Regions from separate parts of the Streptomyces sp. M-16 genome, predicted to be linked through region 3. Evidence: predicted binding sites of a transcription regulator. Region 3 holds the regulator's gene; each other region holds the start of a gene.
What was found. Region 3 encodes HrcA, which represses chaperone genes, less so after heat shock. Its sites were predicted from a motif close to TTNGCACTCNGNNNNNCNGAGTGCNAA; they were not measured.
Positions count from the first base shown of each region.

Region 1: groL (chaperonin GroEL) is a predicted target of HrcA. The motif match lies at 2,755-2,781, and genes of this name have one in related genera.
Region 2: groES (co-chaperone GroES) is a predicted target of HrcA. The motif match lies at 2,981-3,007, and genes of this name have one in related genera.

Region 1 is NZ_JBFRER010000043.1:11,119-17,283, reverse strand. It holds gene AB4039_RS20585 (glucosyl-3-phosphoglycerate synthase) at 1-61, opposite strand, end outside; SAM riboswitch class I at 257-416, shown strand; gene thrC (threonine synthase) at 434-1,723, shown strand; gene AB4039_RS20575 (MoaD/ThiS family protein) at 1,758-2,033, shown strand; gene AB4039_RS20570 (cold-shock protein) at 2,418-2,627, shown strand; gene groL (chaperonin GroEL) at 2,947-4,569, shown strand; gene AB4039_RS20560 (phosphoribosylanthranilate isomerase) at 4,755-5,369, shown strand; gene AB4039_RS20555 (beta-glucanase) at 5,412-6,152, shown strand.
Region 2 is NZ_JBFRER010000044.1:45,222-51,386, forward strand. It holds gene AB4039_RS20950 (ester cyclase) at 1-657, shown strand, start outside; gene groL (chaperonin GroEL) at 771-2,393, opposite strand; gene groES (co-chaperone GroES) at 2,529-2,837, opposite strand; gene AB4039_RS20965 (response regulator transcription factor) at 3,214-3,894, shown strand; gene AB4039_RS20970 (sensor histidine kinase) at 3,887-5,254, shown strand; gene AB4039_RS20975 (LCP family protein) at 5,402-6,165, shown strand, end outside.
Region 3 is NZ_JBFRER010000003.1:152,015-158,179, reverse strand. It holds gene AB4039_RS02665 (DUF3097 domain-containing protein) at 1-312, opposite strand, end outside; gene AB4039_RS02660 (MBL fold metallo-hydrolase) at 341-1,072, opposite strand; gene hrcA (heat-inducible transcriptional repressor HrcA) at 1,282-2,298, shown strand; gene dnaJ (molecular chaperone DnaJ) at 2,299-3,435, shown strand; gene AB4039_RS02645 (nitronate monooxygenase) at 3,581-4,672, shown strand; gene AB4039_RS02640 (16S rRNA (uracil(1498)-N(3))-methyltransferase) at 4,669-5,412, shown strand; gene AB4039_RS02635 (histidine triad nucleotide-binding protein) at 5,490-5,849, shown strand; gene AB4039_RS02630 (ribonuclease Z) at 5,853-6,165, shown strand, end outside.

The sequences.
Region 1 (6,165 bases), on a different contig from region 3:
GCGGTCGGTCGGCGGCGGACCAGGAGCGGTCTGCCAGCCAGCGCTCCACCTCATCCAGCACCCTCAGCACTCCCTGGTTCCTCGGTGACCCTCGGCGATATCGGCCGATATGTGATCCATCTCGCGGTTCGGACGGCTGTCTCAACCGCCCTGCCCTTCGGTTACAGTCTTGAACAACGCGAGGGACCACGGCATGCCGGGGTCCCCGCGCACAAACGCACCGGCGCGCCACAGAGCGCGTGTGCCGGTGCCATACCGCTCATCCAGAGGGGCAGAGGGACACGGCCCGTTGAAGCCCCGGCAACCCTCCAGTCGGTTCTCGCGATGCGTTTTCGACACGCACCCCCGCGAGGTCCCCGGCTAGGGAAGGTGCCAATTCCGTCTCATGGCGAAGTGCGCCATGGGGAAGATGAGGAGAAAGGGCCTCGCCGTCATGGCTGCACAGACTGTCGCCACCTCTACCGACCTCGGTTCCGTCGATCTCGGACCCGCCACCGGCCTTTCCTGTCGCGAGTGCGGCACCCGCTTCGAGCTCGGCCCGATCTTCGCGTGCGTCGAGTGCTTCGGCCCGCTGGAAGTCGCCTACGACCTGCCGCTCGGCGACCCCGAGGCGCTGCGCGCCGCGATCGAGGCCGGCCCGAACAACATCTGGCGCTACGCCCCGCTGCTGCCCGTCCCCGCCGACGTGGCCTCCAAGCCCAGCCTGAACCCCGGCTTCACCAAGCTCGTGGACGCCCGGAACCTGGCCAAGGAGCTGGGCGTCACCGGCAAGCTGTACGTCAAGGACGACTCCGGCAACCCGACGCACTCCTTCAAGGACCGCGTCGTGGCCATCGCCGTCGAGGCGGCCCGCGCCTTCGGCTTCACCACCCTGTCCTGCTCCTCCACCGGCAACCTGGCCGGCGCCGTCGGCGCCGCGGCCGCCCGCGCCGGCTTCCGCTCCTGCGTGTTCATCCCGCACGACCTGGAGCAGGGCAAGGTCGTCATGGCCGGTGTCTACGGTGGCGACCTCGTCGGCATCGAGGGCAACTACGACGACGTCAACCGCTTCTGCTCCGAGCTCATCGGCGACCCGCTGGGCGAGGGCTGGGGCTTCGTCAACGTCAACCTCCGCCCGTACTACGGCGAGGGCTCCAAGACCCTGGCGTACGAGATCTGCGAGCAGCTCGGCTGGCAGCTGCCCGACCAGATCGTCATCCCGATCGCGTCCGGTTCCCAGCTGACGAAGATCGACAAGGGTCTGCAGGAGCTGATCAAGCTCGGCCTGGTCGAGGACAAGCCGTACAAGATCTTCGGCGCCCAGGCCGAGGGCTGCTCCCCGGTCTCCACCGCCTTCAAGGCCGGCCACGACGTGGTCCGCCCGCAGAAGCCGGACACCATCGCCAAGTCGCTGGCCATCGGCAACCCGGCGGACGGCCCGTACGTCCTGGACATCGCCCGCCGCACCGGTGGCTACGTCGAGGACGTCAACGACACCCAGGTCGTCGAGGCGATCAAGATCCTGGCGCAGACCGAGGGCATCTTCGCCGAGACCGCGGGCGGCGTGACCGTCGGTGTGACGAAGAAGCTCATCGAGAACGGGCAGCTCGACCCGGCGCTGACCACCGTGATCCTGAACACCGGTGACGGCCTCAAGACCCTGGAGGCGGTGGCCGCGGACAGCGGTCAGACCGCCACCATCCGCCCGAGCCTRGACGCGTTCCGCGCCGCCGGCCTGGCCTGACCCTTCCCACGACTCCCGGAAAGGCGGTAGCGCCATGAGCGTCAACGTCCGCATCCCCACCATCCTGCGCACCTACACCGGCGGCGTCGCCGAGGTCCCGGCCGAGGGCTCGACCCTGGCCGAGGTCATCGAGTCCCTGGAGAAGAGCCACCCGGGCATCGCCGCGCGCGTCCTGGACGACCAGGGCAAGCTGCGCCGCTTCGTGAACGTCTACGTCAACGACGACGACGTGCGCTTCGAGGGCGGCCTGCAGGCGGCGACGCCGGACGGCGCCGGCGTCTCGATCATTCCTGCCGTCGCGGGCGGCTGAGACCCCGAAAAGTAGAATTGCCCCCTCCGCTAATAAGCGGAGGGGGCAATTCTGCTTGATTGGGCGCGGTAGAGTTGGGGAAGTCCCCTCCGGTGCTCTTGCCCGCCGCATATGAGCGGGCCCCGTGAGGGTTGACATTGAGTCAACATGCGTGCGCCCTTTGGGGCTTTGGCGAAGATTGTCTGGCCCGAGTTGCCCTGCCATATGCCAAATTTTCACTCTATTTCTATGTTTCCGCGTGTCCAGAATTCTCGTCGGATTGACCTGTTGCAGACAGCAGCGGTGCGGATACATTCAGCCCCGGTCGAGGCGTTCCGGCGCAAGTTCTGACCCGGGACCGCGAAGTGCGGTACCGCGCAAGGGCCAGTAATAGGGGAGTTAGGCATGGCTCAGGGCACCGTCAAGTGGTTCAACGCGGAGAAGGGCTACGGCTTCATCGCGGTCGACGGTGGTGCGGATGTGTTCGTCCACTACAGCGCCATCCAGATGGACGGGTACCGCACCCTTGAAGAGGGTCAGCGGGTCGAGTTCGAGATCTCGCAGGGCCAGAAGGGTCCGCAGGCGGACATGGTCAAGCTCGCTGCTGCCGGCTGAGACCGAGCGCGATCGACCACCGACGCAACAGACGTACGAGGGGCCCGCATCCCGGTCACGGGATGCGGGCCCCTCGTGCGTCGCCCCGCCGGAGAGGCCGGAAGCCGCCCGGCATTGCCCGAAGCCGCTTGCACTCGCGGGGGTCGAGTGCTAATCATTGGCGTTAGCACTCTCCAGGTGAGAGTGCTACTAAGACGAGGACCGGGTCGGTGAGGCCCGACGGGTCCGGCGGGAAGGAACCGCCGGCTCCGCAGGCCGTCCGTCGCGGGCGCGGGCGCGGTCCGGAGCAATCCACCCCTGTCCGGGAGGACCACTTCAGATGGCCAAGATCATTGCGTTCAACGAGGAGGCCCGGCGCGGTCTCGAGCGTGGCATGAACCAGCTCGCCGACGCCGTCAAGGTCACCCTTGGCCCCAAGGGTCGCAACGTCGTCCTTGAGAAGAAGTGGGGCGCCCCCACGATCACCAACGATGGTGTCTCCATCGCCAAGGAGATCGAGCTCGAGGACCCGTACGAGAAGATCGGCGCCGAGCTGGTCAAGGAAGTCGCCAAGAAGACGGACGACGTCGCCGGCGACGGTACGACCACCGCCACCGTCCTCGCCCAGGCCCTCGTCCGCGAGGGTCTGCGCAACGTGGCCGCGGGTGCCAACCCGATGGCCCTCAAGCGTGGTATCGAGAAGGCCGTCGAGGCCGTCTCCGCCGCCCTGCTCGCCCAGGCCAAGGACGTCGAGACCAAGGAGCAGATCGCTTCCACGGCCTCCATCTCCGCCGCCGACACCCAGATCGGCGAGCTCATCGCCGAGGCCATGGACAAGGTCGGCAAGGAAGGCGTCATCACCGTCGAGGAGTCGCAGACCTTCGGTCTGGAGCTTGAGCTCACCGAGGGCATGCGCTTCGACAAGGGCTACATCTCGGCCTACTTCGCGACCGACATGGAGCGTATGGAGGCGTCCCTGGACGACCCGTACATCCTGATCGTCAACTCCAAGATCGGCTCGGTCAAGGACCTGCTGCCGCTCCTGGAGAAGGTCATGCAGTCCGGCAAGCCGCTGCTGATCATCGCCGAGGACGTCGAGGGCGAGGCCCTGTCGACCCTGGTCGTCAACAAGATCCGCGGCACCTTCAAGTCCGTCGCCGTCAAGGCCCCGGGCTTCGGCGACCGCCGCAAGGCCATGCTCGGTGACATCGCCATCCTCACGGGCGGCACGGTCATCTCCGAGGAGGTCGGCCTCAAGCTGGAGAACGCCGGTCTCGACCTGCTCGGCCGCGCCCGCAAGGTCGTCATCACCAAGGACGAGACCACCATCGTCGACGGTGCCGGTGACAGCGACCAGGTCCAGGGCCGCGTCAACCAGATCCGCGCCGAGATCGACAACTCCGACTCGGACTACGACCGCGAGAAGCTCCAGGAGCGCCTCGCGAAGCTGGCCGGCGGCGTGGCCGTCATCAAGGCCGGTGCCGCGACCGAGGTCGAGCTCAAGGAGCGCAAGCACCGCATCGAGGACGCCGTTCGCAACGCGAAGGCGGCCGTCGAGGAGGGCATCGTCGCCGGCGGTGGCGTGGCCCTGCTGCAGGCCTCCTCGGTCTTCGAGAAGCTGGAGCTCACCGGTGACGAGGCGACCGGCGCCAACGCCGTGAAGCTCGCGCTGGAGGCCCCGCTGAAGCAGATCGCCGTCAACGGTGGTCTTGAGGGCGGCGTCGTCGTGGAGAAGGTGCGCAACCTGGCCGTCGGCCACGGTCTGAACGCCGCCACCGGCGAGTACGTCGACATGATCGCCGAGGGCATCATCGACCCGGCGAAGGTCACGCGCTCCGCGCTGCAGAACGCCGCGTCGATCGCCGCGCTGTTCCTGACGACCGAGGCCGTCATCGCCGACAAGCCCGAGAAGGCCGGTGCCCCCGCGGGCGGCGGCATGCCGGGCGGTGACATGGACTTCTGATCGGCCCCTGGCTGATCGGCTGTTCTCGAACGAGGGCGGCACCCCCTGCGGGGGGTGCCGCCCTCGGGCGTTTCCGGGTGGCCCGGAAGCCGCTGGTGTCGATCGCGAAGGGTGGGGCGCGGCCGGTCGCGCCCGGGTGCCGAGACGGGGCGCCGCCGATCGGGGGGCTTTGGTTGACTGGGGGTATGAGCGATCTCTTCGTGAAGATCTGCGGGCTCAAGACGGCCCGCGACGTCGACGTGGCCGTGGAGGCCGGGGCCGATGCCGTCGGGTTCGTGTTCGCGCCCGGCAGCCCCCGGACCATCGGGGCCGCTGCGGCGCGCGAGCTGGCCGCGCGGGTGCCCGCCGGGGTGCTCACCGTCGGGGTGTTCCGGGGGCAGTCCGTCGAGGAGGTGCGCCGGTTCACCGAGGAGAGCGGCGTACGCGGCGTGCAACTGCACGGGGACGAGCCGCCGGCGCACTACGAGGCCCTGCGCGCGCCGGGCCGCACCCTGCTGCGCGCCACCGCCGCGCGGGTGGAGCGCTGCGGCGAGTACGGGGAGGACCTGCTGCTGATCGACGCGCCCGACCCGGGTTCCGGCAAGCCCTGGAACTGGGGTTCTGCGGATTTCGTCGCCCCCGAGGGCCGTTGGCTGCTGGCCGGCGGGCTGAATCCGGGCAATGTCCGGGAGGCCGTCGCGGCGACCCGGGCCTGGGGTGTGGACGTCTCCAGCGGGGTCGAGAGCGAGCGCGGGGTGAAGTCCCCGGACCTGATCAGGGCCTTCCTTTCCGCAGCGCAATCATATGATTACTCTGAGTGAGAACGGCCGCGTGAGCCGCCGTCGGGCGGGCACAACGCCCGTATGGAACCGGAAACGTTCGGATGGCTGCGGCGCCTGACGCGCCGCCTCGCTCCCGGAGGTGGAGGCGGAGGGCTGCCCGGGCTCGCCCCGCGCCGTACCCCCGCCTTCACCGCCGACTTCACCTCGACCACCCAGTGGGTGGCCGGCCGCTCCTGGGCCTATCCAGACGGCGGCCCGGTCAACCCGGGCGACAACAAGCTCGACCACCTCGTCGCCGACCCCGCCTACAGCCGCGGCGGGACCTTCCTCGCGACCCTGCGCCCCGACGGGAACTGGGACACCGGACTGCTCACCACCGAGGGCAGTGACGAGGGGTTCATGGTCCGCACCGGCGACGTGCTGGAGGCGCGCGTACGGCTGCCCGCCGAGACGGGAGCCTGGCCCGCGATCTGGACCTGGCGCGACGGCGGCCAGGAGATCGACGTCTTCGAGTACCACCCCGACAACCCCGACCTGCTCGAACTCTCCAACCACGTCCGCGAGGCACACCGCTACTACCGCGACCCCGCCGTCCGGCCCGGAGCCTGGGTCGACCTGGTGGTCGAGTTCGGCAGGACCTCGGTCGTCTGGTGGGTCAACGGCGCGCGCGTCTTCTCCGACCGCCGGGGCGTGGGGCGCAGCTGGCGCGCGTACCTCATCGTGAACCTGTCGGTGTCGGCCGGGCGGTACCACCCGGCGCCCGGCCCGGAGCTGACGCGGATGTCCTACGAGGTCTCGCAGCTGCGGGTGTACCGGGCCTGAAAGCGGCGCGGGG
Region 2 (6,165 bases), on a different contig from region 3:
GACGAGATGAACGCGCTCATCGACCGCTACGCGGAACAGACCAGCGGCAGGCGCACGGTCACCCACACCATGATCGGCCGGGACCGCGACGCGCAGACGCACTACGTGGACCTCGTCGAATTCCCGTCCTACGAGGAGGCCATGAGGAACTCTCACCTCCCGGAGACCGACCGGATGTTCCAGGAGATGGTGGCCCTCTGCGAGGGAATGCCGAAGTTCATGAACCTCGACGTCGTCCGGGACGAGTACCTCAACAAGCTGGTCGCGAACCGGGTCTTCGACGAGATCGCCGTGAAGGGCAACTTCGACGTCATCGAGGAGTGCGTCGCGGCCGACTACATCACGCACGACATGATGGACACGGAGGGCCGCGGCAACGGCCGGGACGGGATGCGGCAGACCATCGGCATGTGGCGGGACGCCTTCGACTTCACGTTCGACAAGACGCGCCAGCTCGCCGAAGGGGACTGCGTCACCACGCTGTGGAACTGGAAGGGCACCCACAAGGGGGAGTTCATGGGGGTCGCACCGACCGGCAAGGAAGTCAGCATGTCGGGATGTATGACCTGCCGGATCGAGAACGGTCAGGTCGCGGAGGACTGGTGGTACTACGACGCCCCCGGTCTGATGCGGCAGCTGGGCATGATGCCCGGCTGACCGGACGCCCGGACGGCGCGGCAGGCGTCGACGGCACGGAGCGCAAGAGGCCCTGGTCACCCCCGCTCGGCAGCGGTGACCAGGGCCTTCTCACGCGTCAGACGGCGTCAGCCTCAGTGGCTGTGGCCGTGGCCGTGACCGGCGTCGGCCTCTTCCTCGGCCGGCTTCTCGACGACCAGGGTCTCGGTCGTGAGCAGCAGGGAGGCGATGGAAGCGGCGTTCTCCAGCGCGGAGCGGGTGACCTTGACCGGGTCGATGACGCCGGCCTTGACCAGGTCGCCGTACTCGCCGGTGGCGGCGTTGAAGCCCTGGCCCTTTTCGAGCTCGGCGACCTTGGAGGTGATGACGTAACCCTCCAGGCCGGCGTTCTCGGCGATCCAGCGCAGCGGCTCGACGGCGGCGCGGCGCACGACGGAGACGCCGGTGCCCTCGTCGCCGGTCAGGCCGAGGTTGTCGTCGAGGACCTTGACGGCGTGGACGAGCGCGGAGCCACCGCCGGAGACGATGCCCTCCTCGACCGCGGCGCGGGTCGCCGAGATGGCGTCCTCAAGGCGGTGCTTCTTCTCCTTGAGCTCCACCTCGGTGGCGGCGCCGACCTTGATGACGCAGACGCCGCCGGCGAGCTTCGCCAGGCGCTCCTGCAGCTTCTCGCGGTCCCAGTCGGAGTCCGTGGACTCGATCTCGGCCTTGATCTGGTTGACGCGGCCCGCGACGTCAGCGGCGTTGCCGCCACCGTCGACGATGGTCGTGTCGTCCTTGGAGATGGTCACGCGGCGCGCGGAGCCGAGGACGTCCAGACCGGCCTGGTCGAGCTTGAGGCCGACCTCCTCGGCGATGACGGTGGCACCGGTGAGGGTGGCCATGTCCTGCAGCATCGCCTTGCGGCGGTCGCCGAAGCCCGGGGCCTTGACGGCGACCGCGTTGAAGGTGCCGCGGATCTTGTTGACGACGAGGGTGGAGAGCGCCTCGCCCTCGACGTCCTCGGCGATGATCAGCAGCGGGCGGGAGCCGCCGGCCTGGATGACCTTCTCCAGCAGCGGCAGGAGGTCCTGGATCGAGGAGATCTTGCCCTGGTTGATCAGGATGTACGGGTCGTCGAGGACGGCCTCCATACGCTCCTGGTCGGTGACCATGTACGGGGAGAGGTAGCCCTTGTCGAAGGCCATGCCCTCGGTGAACTCCAGCTCCAGGCCGAAGGCGTTGGACTCCTCGACGGTGATGACACCGTCCTTGCCGACCTTGTCCATCGCCTCGGCGATGAGCTCGCCGACCTGCTGGTCCTGCGCGGAGAGCGCGGCCACGGCGGCGATGTCGGACTTGTCCTCGATCGGGCGGGCGGTCGCGAGGAGCTCCTCGGACACGGCCTTGACCGCAGCGTCGATGCCCTTCTTCAGGGCGGCCGGGGAGGCGCCGGCGGCGACGTTGCGCAGACCCTCGCGGACCAGCGCCTGGGCCAGCACGGTGGCGGTGGTGGTGCCGTCACCCGCGATGTCGTTGGTCTTGGTCGCCACCTCCTTCACGAGCTGGGCACCCAGGTTCTCGTACGGGTCGTCCAGCTCGACCTCGCGGGCGATGGTGACACCGTCGTTGGTGATGGTGGGAGCGCCGAACTTCTTGTCGATGACGACGTTGCGGCCCTTGGGGCCGATCGTCACCTTGACCGTGTCGGCAAGCTTGTTGACACCGCGCTCAAGGGCGCGACGGGCGTCCTCGTCAAACTTAAGAATCTTCGGCATGGGAGCGGTCAGCCCTTTCGTTGCGATCCCCGGCCGCTCACCGCGACCGCCTGGCTAGAACGAACTACGCCCCTCGCCGCCCGGCATCAGCAGGGGTGACCAGGGGCGTAGCTCAAGGCAAAACTGGAGAAGCGATTACTTCTCGACGATCGCGAGCACGTCGCGGGCCGAGAGGACGAGGTACTCCTCGCCGTTGTACTTCACTTCGGTGCCGCCGTACTTGGAGTACAGGACGACGTCGCCGACGGTGACGTCCAGCGGGAGACGCTGGCCGTCCTCGAAGCGGCCCGGGCCCACGGCAAGGACGACGCCCTCCTGGGGCTTCTCCTTCGCGGTGTCCGGGATGACCAGGCCAGAGGCCGTGGTCTGCTCGGCGTCGAGCGGCTGGACCACGATGCGGTCCTCAAGCGGCTTGATGGCAACCTTGGAGCTGGTGGTCGTCACGATCCGACCTCCCCCTTCGGAGATCCGGGGTTAACTGTCTGAGGTGGCGACCAGGTCGATCCGTCGTCGCGGGTGCCGGATCTGCCTGTCGCTGTGTTGGCACTCACCGGGGGCGAGTGCCAGACGCGAGACTATTCCGGTGATTAGCACTCGGTCAAGCGGAGTGCCAATCCAGCTCGCGCGGCGTCGTCATCCGGCCGCTCCTTGGCCGAGAACCCGAAGGCACGTGCGAGGTACCCGTGGGCACGCCTGGGTACCCGTACTCAGGCGGCGGCAGCGGCCCGCGGCCGTCGCCGCCCGGGACGCCCAGGGCGCCGGGGGCGACGACCACGAGTGTCCGGCCGGTTGACAGGGCCGGTGTGTGAGAGTGGAAGCCGTGCGCATCCTCGTGGTCGAAGACGAAGAGAACCTGGCCGAGTCCCTCCGCCAGGGGCTGTCCGCCGAGGGCCACCGCGTGGAGGTCGCCCACGACGGCCACCGCGGCCTGGAACTGGCCCTCACCGGCGGCCCCTACGACGCCGTGCTCCTGGACCTGATGCTCCCCGGTCTCGGCGGCGCCGAGATCTGCGCCCGGATGCGCGCCCACGGCGTCCCCACCCCCGTCCTGATGCTGACCGCCAAGGACGGCGAGCACGACGAGGCCGAGGGCCTCGACGCGGGCGCCGACGACTACCTCACCAAACCCTTCTCCTTCGTCGTGCTCGGCGCCCGGCTGCGCGCCCTCGCCCGCCGCGCCGCCGCCCCCGAACCCACCGTGCTGCGCGCCGGCGACCTGGTCCTCGACCCGCAGGACCGCCGCTGCCGCCGCGGCACGCACGACATCGAACTCACCGCGCGCGAGCTCGGCGTCCTCGCCTGCCTGATGGAGCGCCCCGGCCGGGCCGTCGCCAAACAGGACATCCTCGACGAGGTCTGGGACGCCCCCCACGACATCGACCCGAACATCGTCGAGGTCTACGTCTCCTCCCTGCGCAAGAAGATCGACGCCCCCTTCGGCCGCCGCTCCATCCTCACCGTCCACGGCACCGGCTACCGGATGGCCCCCGACGGTGGTTAGCAGCGTCCGCGCGCGGGCCGCCCTGGCAGCCGCCCTCGCGATGGCCGCCGTCCTGGCCGGCGGCGGACTGTGGCTGTACACCCTCATGCGCGCCAACCTCCTCGACAACACCACCGGCCGCACCGAGCTCGCCGCGCGCAAGGTCGCCGCCCAGCTCGACACCCGCACCCTCCCGCCCGGCGGGCGGCTGCCCGCGCCGGAGAGCGGCGTGGACCTGGTCCTCGTACGGGACGCGGCCGGGCGGACGGTCTCCACCAGCGGGGGCCCGCAGGACGTCCCCGGCCTCGCCGCCCTGCGCCCCGCGCCGGGCCAGGACTCCCGCTCCGTCGTGCTCGGCCCCGCGCGCCCCGGCGCGGAACGGCGGGTGGCCGTCGTCGTGCAGGCCCCCGGCACCGGCGGCGCTCCGCACACCCCCTACACCGTCTATGCGATGACCGTGCTCAGCGACGTCGACGACGCCACCCGCGCCATCGCCCTCGGACTGCTCGCCGGCGCGCCCCCGCTGATCGCCTTCGCGGCGGCCCTGGCCTGGTGGGTCACCGGGCAGGCGCTGCGGCCCGTCACCGCCATCCGTACGGAACTCGCCGCCGTCACCGCCAGCGAGCTCGACCGGCGCGTCCCCGACCCCGGCGGCGCCGACGAGATCGCCCGGCTGGCCCGCACCGTCAACGACACCCTCGACCGGCTGGAACGCTCCGACGCCCGCCAGCGCCAGTTCACCGCCGACGCCTCGCACGAGCTGCGCAACCCCCTGGCCGCCGTCCGCGCCCGGCTGGAAGTCGCCCTGGCCCGGCCGCGTCCCGACCGGGAGTCGGTGTCCGCCGCGCTGGCCGACACCGAACGGCTCCAGCGGATCGCCGCCGACCTGCTGCTGCTGGCCCGCCTCGACGGCGGACCCGCGCCGCGCTCCGAGCCCGTCGACCTCGCGCTGCTCGCCGCCGAGGACGCGGCCCGGCGGCCCGCGCCCCGGGTGCCGCTGCGGCTGGCCGCGCCCGTACCCGTACCGGCGTACGGGGAACCGGCGCGGCTGGAGCGCGCCCTGGCCAACCTGGTGGACAACGCCCTTCGGTACGCCCGCTCCGGGGTCCTGGTCCGGGCCGTCGCCGAGGACGGCTGGGCGGTGCTGGAGGTCACGGACGACGGTCCTGGCATCCCGGAGGCGGACCGGGACCGGGTCTTCGAGCGGTTCGTACGCCTCGACGCGGACCGGGGGCGGGCCGGGGGCGGCACCGGGCTGGGCCTGGCCATCGCCCGGGAGATCGCGCGGGCCCACGGAGGCGACGTACGCGCGCTGCCGGCCCGGGAGGGGGCCGCGGGCTCCCGGCTGGAGCTGCGCGTGCCCACGCGGCGCAACGGCTGAAAACCGCCGCCGGGCGGGCGCCGGGTGCGCCGCCGGGCGGGCGCCGGGTGCGCCGCCGGGACGGGCTGCGGGGGCGGGCCGACGGGACGGGCTGCCGGGGCGTGCGCTCAGGATTCCTTCAGCGGGCCTGCGCCAGCATCGACAGGCATGAGCGCGCATCGGAGGAAGACCAGCCGCCGCCGGCCCCCGCCGCGGCGGATCGGGCGCACCCTGCTGATCACGGGCTGCGCGCTGACGGTGATGGCGGGCGGTACGGCCTGGTACCTCTACCGGGACCTCGCGTCGAGCATCGGCAGCTCCAGGGCCCTGGAGGGCGCCGAGAAATCGGCGCACGGGGACGTGAACATCCTGCTCATCGGCCTGGACAGCCGCCGCGACCAGAACGGCGACGAGCTGCCCGATGAGGTCCTCGACAAGCTGCACGCGGGCAGTTCGGACATCGGCGGCTACAACGCCAACACCATGATCCTGCTGCACGTACCGGGCGACGGCGGCAAGGCGAAGGCCTTCTCCATACCGCGCGACGACTTCGTGGACATCTCCGGCGTGCCCGGCCACGGGAAGGACAAGATCAAAAAGGCGTACGGGCTGGCGAAGGCGGCGAAGGAGGACCAGCTCTCCGCACAGGGGGTGAACGACCGGCGACAGCTGGAACGGGAGGGGCGCGAGGCGGGGCGCAAGGCCCAGATCGACACGGTGCGCGGCTTCCTGGGCGTCCCGGTCGATCACTTCGCCGAGCTGAACCTGGCCGGTTTCTACCACCTGGCCGACGCGCTGGACGGCGTACCGGTGTGCCTGAGGAAGCCGGTGAAGGACAAGTACTCGGGCGCCGACTTCCCCGCGGGCCGCCAGACCCTCAACGGCGCCCAGTCCCTGGCCTTCGTACGGCAGCGGCACGGGCTGGAGATGGG
Region 3 (6,165 bases):
CGCCACCCGGGCCCGCGCCCCCGGGACGGCCAGCGAGCCCGAGGCCGTACGGGCGGGCGCGGCGGGCGCCCGCGACGGGCGGGTCAGGGTCACCACGGCGCCGTCCAGCACGAAGCCGCGCGGCTCCAGGGGGAAGACCCGGCGCTTGCCGAAACGGTCCTCCAGGGTCACCGTGCCCGCCTCGCACGCCACCACCGCGCCGCAGAAGTCGGTGCCCGCCACCTCGACCACCAGATCGGGGTCCGCGGCCACCTCCGGCACGGCCTCGGCACGCTTCCACTGCGGGGTCAGGTCGGGGGAGTACTCGCGCATCCGGCCGACACTAGGAGAACCGCCGCCGTCAGGTCCGCGACACGCCGAACAGGTCCGCCAGTGTGTCGCGTTGGGCACGCACGAAGCCGGCGCCGACCACCGCTCCGTGACCCGGCACGTACAGCGCGTCGTCCCCGCCCAGCGCGAGCAGGCGGTCCAGGGCGGCGGGCCACTGCCCGGGCACCGCGTCCCCGCCGGCCTGGGGCTCGCCCGACTCCTCCACCAGGTCCCCGCAGAACACCACCTCCCGCTCGCCCGGCACCAGGACCGTCAGGTCGTGCTGCGAGTGCGCGGGCCCGACGTTGGCCAGCAGTACCTGTACGCCGCCCAGCTCCAGCGTCCACTCGCCCGACACCAGGTGCTCCGGCGCCCGCAGCAGGCCCGCCGCCTCGGCCGCCTCCGCCTCGTCCAGGCCGTGGCGGACCGCGCTCACGCGCAGCTCCTCACGGCCGCCGGGGGTCGCCAGCAGCCGGTCGAGGCCGACCGCCCCGTAGGACCGGGCGCCCTCGAAGGCCGGGCCGCCCAGCACGTGGTCGAAATGTCCGTGCGTGAATGCGATATGGGTCACGCCCCGGCCCGTCAGCCGCTCCGCCTCGGCCCGCACCAGAGCACCCTCGCGCACGCAGGATCCGGGGTCGATCAGGAGCACCGACTCGTCCCCCACCACCAGTCCCACCGTGCAGTCCCACACCGGGAGCCGCCGTCGGCCGGTCCGCCCGGTCAGCCGTTCCCAGCCCGCCTCTTCCCAACGTACGTCCATGGGGCGACGCTACCCTGGCGGGCCGCCCTTGCCCCCGGTGTACTACCCGGCCGTACACTGACCGGGGGATCTCTGGCACTCGGGTGCTCGGAGTGCCAACCAGGGCCCGGGGGAAGCTCCGGCGGACCGCCGACGGCCGGCCCGCCGCCCGCGACCCCCACGACGACCGATGACCGACCGACGACCGACCGCATCCGGAGGTGTGCGCGATGCTCAGTGAACGCAGGCTCGAAGTGCTGCGCGCCATCGTCCAGGACTACGTCGGGACGGAGGAGCCGGTCGGTTCCAAGGCCCTCACCGAGCGCCACCGCCTCGGCGTCTCGCCCGCCACCGTGCGCAACGACATGGCCGTGCTGGAGGAGGAGGGCTACATCGCGCAGCCCCACACCAGCGCCGGCCGGATCCCCACCGACAAGGGCTACCGCCTCTTCGTCGACAAGCTGGCGGGGGTCAAGCCGCTGTCGACGCCCGAGCGGCGGGCCATCCAGAACTTCCTCGACGGCGCCGTCGACCTCGACGACGTGGTCGGCCGCACGGTGCGGCTGCTCGCGCAGCTCACCCGACAGGTCGCCGTCGTCCAGTACCCCTCGCTGACCCGCTCCACCGTCCGGCACGTCGAGCTGCTGTCGCTGGCCCCGGCCCGGCTGATGCTCGTACTGATCACGGACACCGGGCGGGTCGAGCAGCGGCTCGTCGACACCCAGACGCCCTTCGGCGAGACCTCCCTCGCCGACCTGCGGGCGCGGCTGAACAGCCGGGTCGTCGGCCGTCGGTTCACCGACGTGCCGCAGCTCGTGCAGGACCTTCCGGAGTCGTTCGAGATCGACGACCGGGCGACCGTCAAGGCCGTCCTGGCGACCCTTCTCGAAACGCTGGCCGAGGAGGCGGAGGAGCGGCTGATGATCGGCGGCACCGCCAACCTCACTCGCTCCGGACATGATTTTCCCTTGACGATCAGGCCGGTGCTCGAAGCGCTTGAGGAGCACGTCGTGCTCCTCAAGCTGCTGGGCGAGGCGGGGGAGTCGGGGATGGCCGTACGGATCGGGCACGAGAACGCCTACGAGGGACTCAACTCCACGTCGGTCGTGTCCGTCGGCTACGGTTCGGGCGGCGAAGCAGTCGCCAAACTCGGCGTGGTCGGACCGACCCGCATGGACTACCCCGGAACGATGGGAGCGGTACGCGCAGTGGCACGTTACGTCGGACAGATCCTGGCGGAGTCGTAAGTGGCCACGGACTACTACGCCGTACTCGGCGTGCGCCGCGACGCATCCCAGGACGAGATCAAGAAGGCCTTCCGGCGGCTCGCACGCGAGCTGCACCCGGACGTCAATCCCGATCCCAAGACGCAAGAGCGCTTCAAGGAGATCAACGCCGCCTACGAGGTCCTCTCGGACCCGCAGAAGAAGCAGGTCTACGACCTCGGCGGCGACCCGCTGTCCTCCTCGGGCGGTGGCGGCGCGGGCGGCTTCGGCGCGGGTGGCTTCGGCAACTTCTCGGACATCATGGACGCCTTCTTCGGCCAGTCCCAGCAGCGCGGCCCGCGCTCGCGGACCCGCCGCGGCCAGGACGCCATGATCCGTCTGGACCTGGAACTGGACGAGGCCGCCTTCGGCACGACCAAGGACATCCAGGTCGACACGGCCGTCGTCTGCACCACCTGCTCGGGCGAGGGCGCCGCCCCCGGCACCTCCGCGCAGACCTGTGACATGTGCCGCGGCCGCGGTGAGGTCTCGCAGGTCACCCGGTCCTTCCTGGGCCAGGTCATGACCTCGCGGCCCTGCCCGCAGTGCCAGGGCTTCGGCACCGTGGTCCCGACCCCGTGCCCCGAGTGCGCGGGCGACGGCCGGGTCCGCTCCCGCCGCAGCCTGACGGTCAAGATCCCCGCCGGTGTCGAGAACGGCACCCGGATCCAGCTCGCGGGTGAGGGCGAGGTCGGCCCCGGCGGCGGCCCCGCCGGCGACCTGTACGTGGAGATCCACGAGCTGCCGCACCCGACCTTCCAGCGGCGCGGGGACGACCTGCACTGCACGGTCACCATCCCCATGACGGCGGCGGCCCTGGGCACCAAGTGCCCGCTGGAGACGCTGGACGGCATGGAGGAGATCGACATCCGGCCCGGCACCCAGTCCGGCCAGGCGATCCCGCTGCACGGGCGCGGCGTCACGCACCTGCGCGGCGGCGGGCGCGGCGACCTGATCGTCCACGTCGAGGTCACCACCCCCGGCAAGCTGGACCCCCAGCAGGAGGACCTGCTGCGCCAGCTCGCGAAGCTGCGCGGCGAGGAGCGCCCGACGGGCCAGTTCGCCCCCGGCCAGCAGGGGCTGTTCAGCCGCCTGAAGGACGCGTTCAACGGCCGCTGACCGGCCCGCGACAGCACGCAGGAGCCCGGTCCGGGGACGCCCCGGACCGGGCTCCGTGCTTTCCCCACGGCCGGAGGGAACTGGACTATGCCAGGCGAATTGCCGTGATTCGGTGCGGTGCGCCGGACGTGGCACGATGCAGTCCATGTCCTCCGCACCGAACGGTCTCCCCCGGTACCCGATCGTGCAGGCTCCCATGGCGGGCGGCGCCTCCTGCCCTCCGCTCGCCGCCGCCGTGTGCGAGGCCGGCGGGCTCGGTTTCCTGGCCGGCGGCTACAAGACCGCCGACGGCATGTACCAGGAGATCAAACAGCTGCGCGGGCTCACCCGACGGCCCTTCGGAGTGAACCTCTTCCTGCCGCAGACCGGGTACGTCGACCCGGCCGCCGTCGAGGCCTACCGCGGCCAGCTGGCCGGCGAGGCGAGCTGGTACGAGGTCTCCCTCGCCGAAGAGGACATCATCGGCACCTGCGACGACGGCTACGAGGCCAAGCTGGCGATCCTGCTGGAGGACCCGGTCCCGGTGGTCTCCTTCGCCTTCGGCTGCCCCGCGCCCACCGTGATCGCGCGCCTGCGCGCCGTCGGCACGCACACCGTCGTCACCGTGACCTCCGTCGACGAGGCCCGCACCGCCCAGGAGGCGGGCGCCGACGCCCTGTGCGTCCAGGGCGTCGAGGCCGGCGGACACCAGGGCACCTTCCGCGACGACCCGCAGACAGACGGCACGGCGGGCGTCGGCCTGCTCGCCCTGGTGGCACAGGTGCGCGAGGCCGTGGCCCTCCCGATCACCGCCTCGGGCGGGCTGATGCGCGGGGCACAGATCGCGGCGGTGCTCGCGGCGGGCGCGGAGGCGGCGCAGCTCGGCACCGCCTTCCTGGTCTGCCCGGAGTCCGGGGCGCACCCCCTGCACAAGAAGGCGCTGACGGACCCGCTGTTCGGTCACACGGAACTGACCCGGGCCTTCTCCGGCCGCCCCGCCCGGGGCCTGGTCAACCGCTTCATGCGGGAGCACGGGCCGTACGCCCCTTCCGCCTACCCCCAGATCCACCACATGACCTCGGGGCTGCGCAAGGCCGCCGCCGCGGCCGGGGACCCGCAGGGCATGTCCCTGTGGGCCGGGCAGGGGCACCGGCTGGCGCGGGCGCTGCCCGCCGGGGAGCTGGTGGAAGTGCTGGCGGCCGAACTGGCCCAGGCGCAGAGCGCGTTGAAGGTATTGCAGATGAGGAGAGCGTCATGACGGCCCCCGTGTTCGTGGTCGAAGAGGTCCCCGCGGGGCCGGAGTTCGTGCTGGACGGCCCCGAGGGCCGGCACGCGGTGTCGGTGAAGCGGCTCGGACCGGGCGAGGAACTCGTCCTCACGGACGGCCGCGGCCGCTGGGCCGACGCCGTGGTGAAGGTGGCGGAGGGCAAGGACCGGCTGGTCGTCTCCGTCTCGGGGGTCGCGCAGGAGCCCGAACCCGCCGTGCGGATCACGGTGGTGCAGGCGCTGCCCAAGGGCGACCGGGGCGAGGTCGCCGTCGAGACGATGACGGAGACCGGCGTCGACGCCATCGTGCCGTGGCAGGCCTCCCGGTGCATCACCCAGTGGCGGGGCGAGCGCGGGGCGAAGTCCCTGGCCAAGTGGCGCGCCACCGCCCGGGAGTCGGGCAAGCAGTCGCGCCGGGTGCGGTTCCCCGAGGTGGCCGAAGCGCTGTCCACCAAGCAGGTGGCCGCGCTGTTGGCGGAGGCCGACCTGGCGATGGTGCTCCACGAGGACCGCGAGGCCGCCTCCGAGGCCCTGGCGACGGCGGAGCTGCCCGCGGCCGGCTCGGTGGTGCTGGTGGTCGGCCCCGAGGGCGGGGTGTCCCCGGAGGAACTCGCGGCCTTCGCGCAGGCGGGTGCCCGCCCGTACCGGCTGGGCCGCTCGGTGCTGCGCACGTCCACGGCGGGCACGGCGGCGACCGCGGTCCTGCTGGCGCGCACGGGGCGCTGGGCGTAGGGCGGGCCGGGCGATCCGTGGCCGGGGCGCGGGCGGTTACGATGCCCCGACCGATCCACCTCACGGGAGGCGCAGCCATGGCCGGGGAACCGCAGGCGGACTGCCTGTTCTGCAAGATCGTCGCGGGGAGCATCCCGGCGACCGTGGTCCGCGAGACCGAGACGACCATCGCCTTCCGGGACATCAACCCGCAGGCGCCGACGCACGTCCTGGTCATCCCGAAGGTCCACTACCCCGACGCCGCCTCCCTCGCGGCCGCCGAGCCGGGCGTCGCCGCCGACGTGCTGTGCGAGGCCGGGCGGATCGCCTCCGACGAGAAGGTCGACGGCCACGGCTACCGGATCGTCTTCAACACCGGTGCCGGCGCCGGGCAGACCGTCTTCCACGCGCACGCCCACGTCCTGGGCGGCCGCGGCCTCCAGTGGCCCCCCGGATAGACCGTGTCCGTACGAGAGTTCGTGGTCCTCGGCACCGCCAGCCAGGTTCCCACCCGGCAGCGCAACCACAACGGCTACCTGCTGCGCTGGGACGGTGAGGGCATCCTCTTCGACCCGGGCGAGGGCACGCAGCGCCAGATGCTGCGGGCCGGGGTCGCCGCGCACGACATCAACCGGATCTGCGTCACGCACTTCCACGGCGACCACAGCCTCGGCCTGGCCGGGGTGATCCAGCGGATCAACCTCGACCAGGTCCCGCACCCCGTCACCGCGCACTACCCGGCCTCGGGGCAGAAGTTCTTCGACCGGCTCCGGT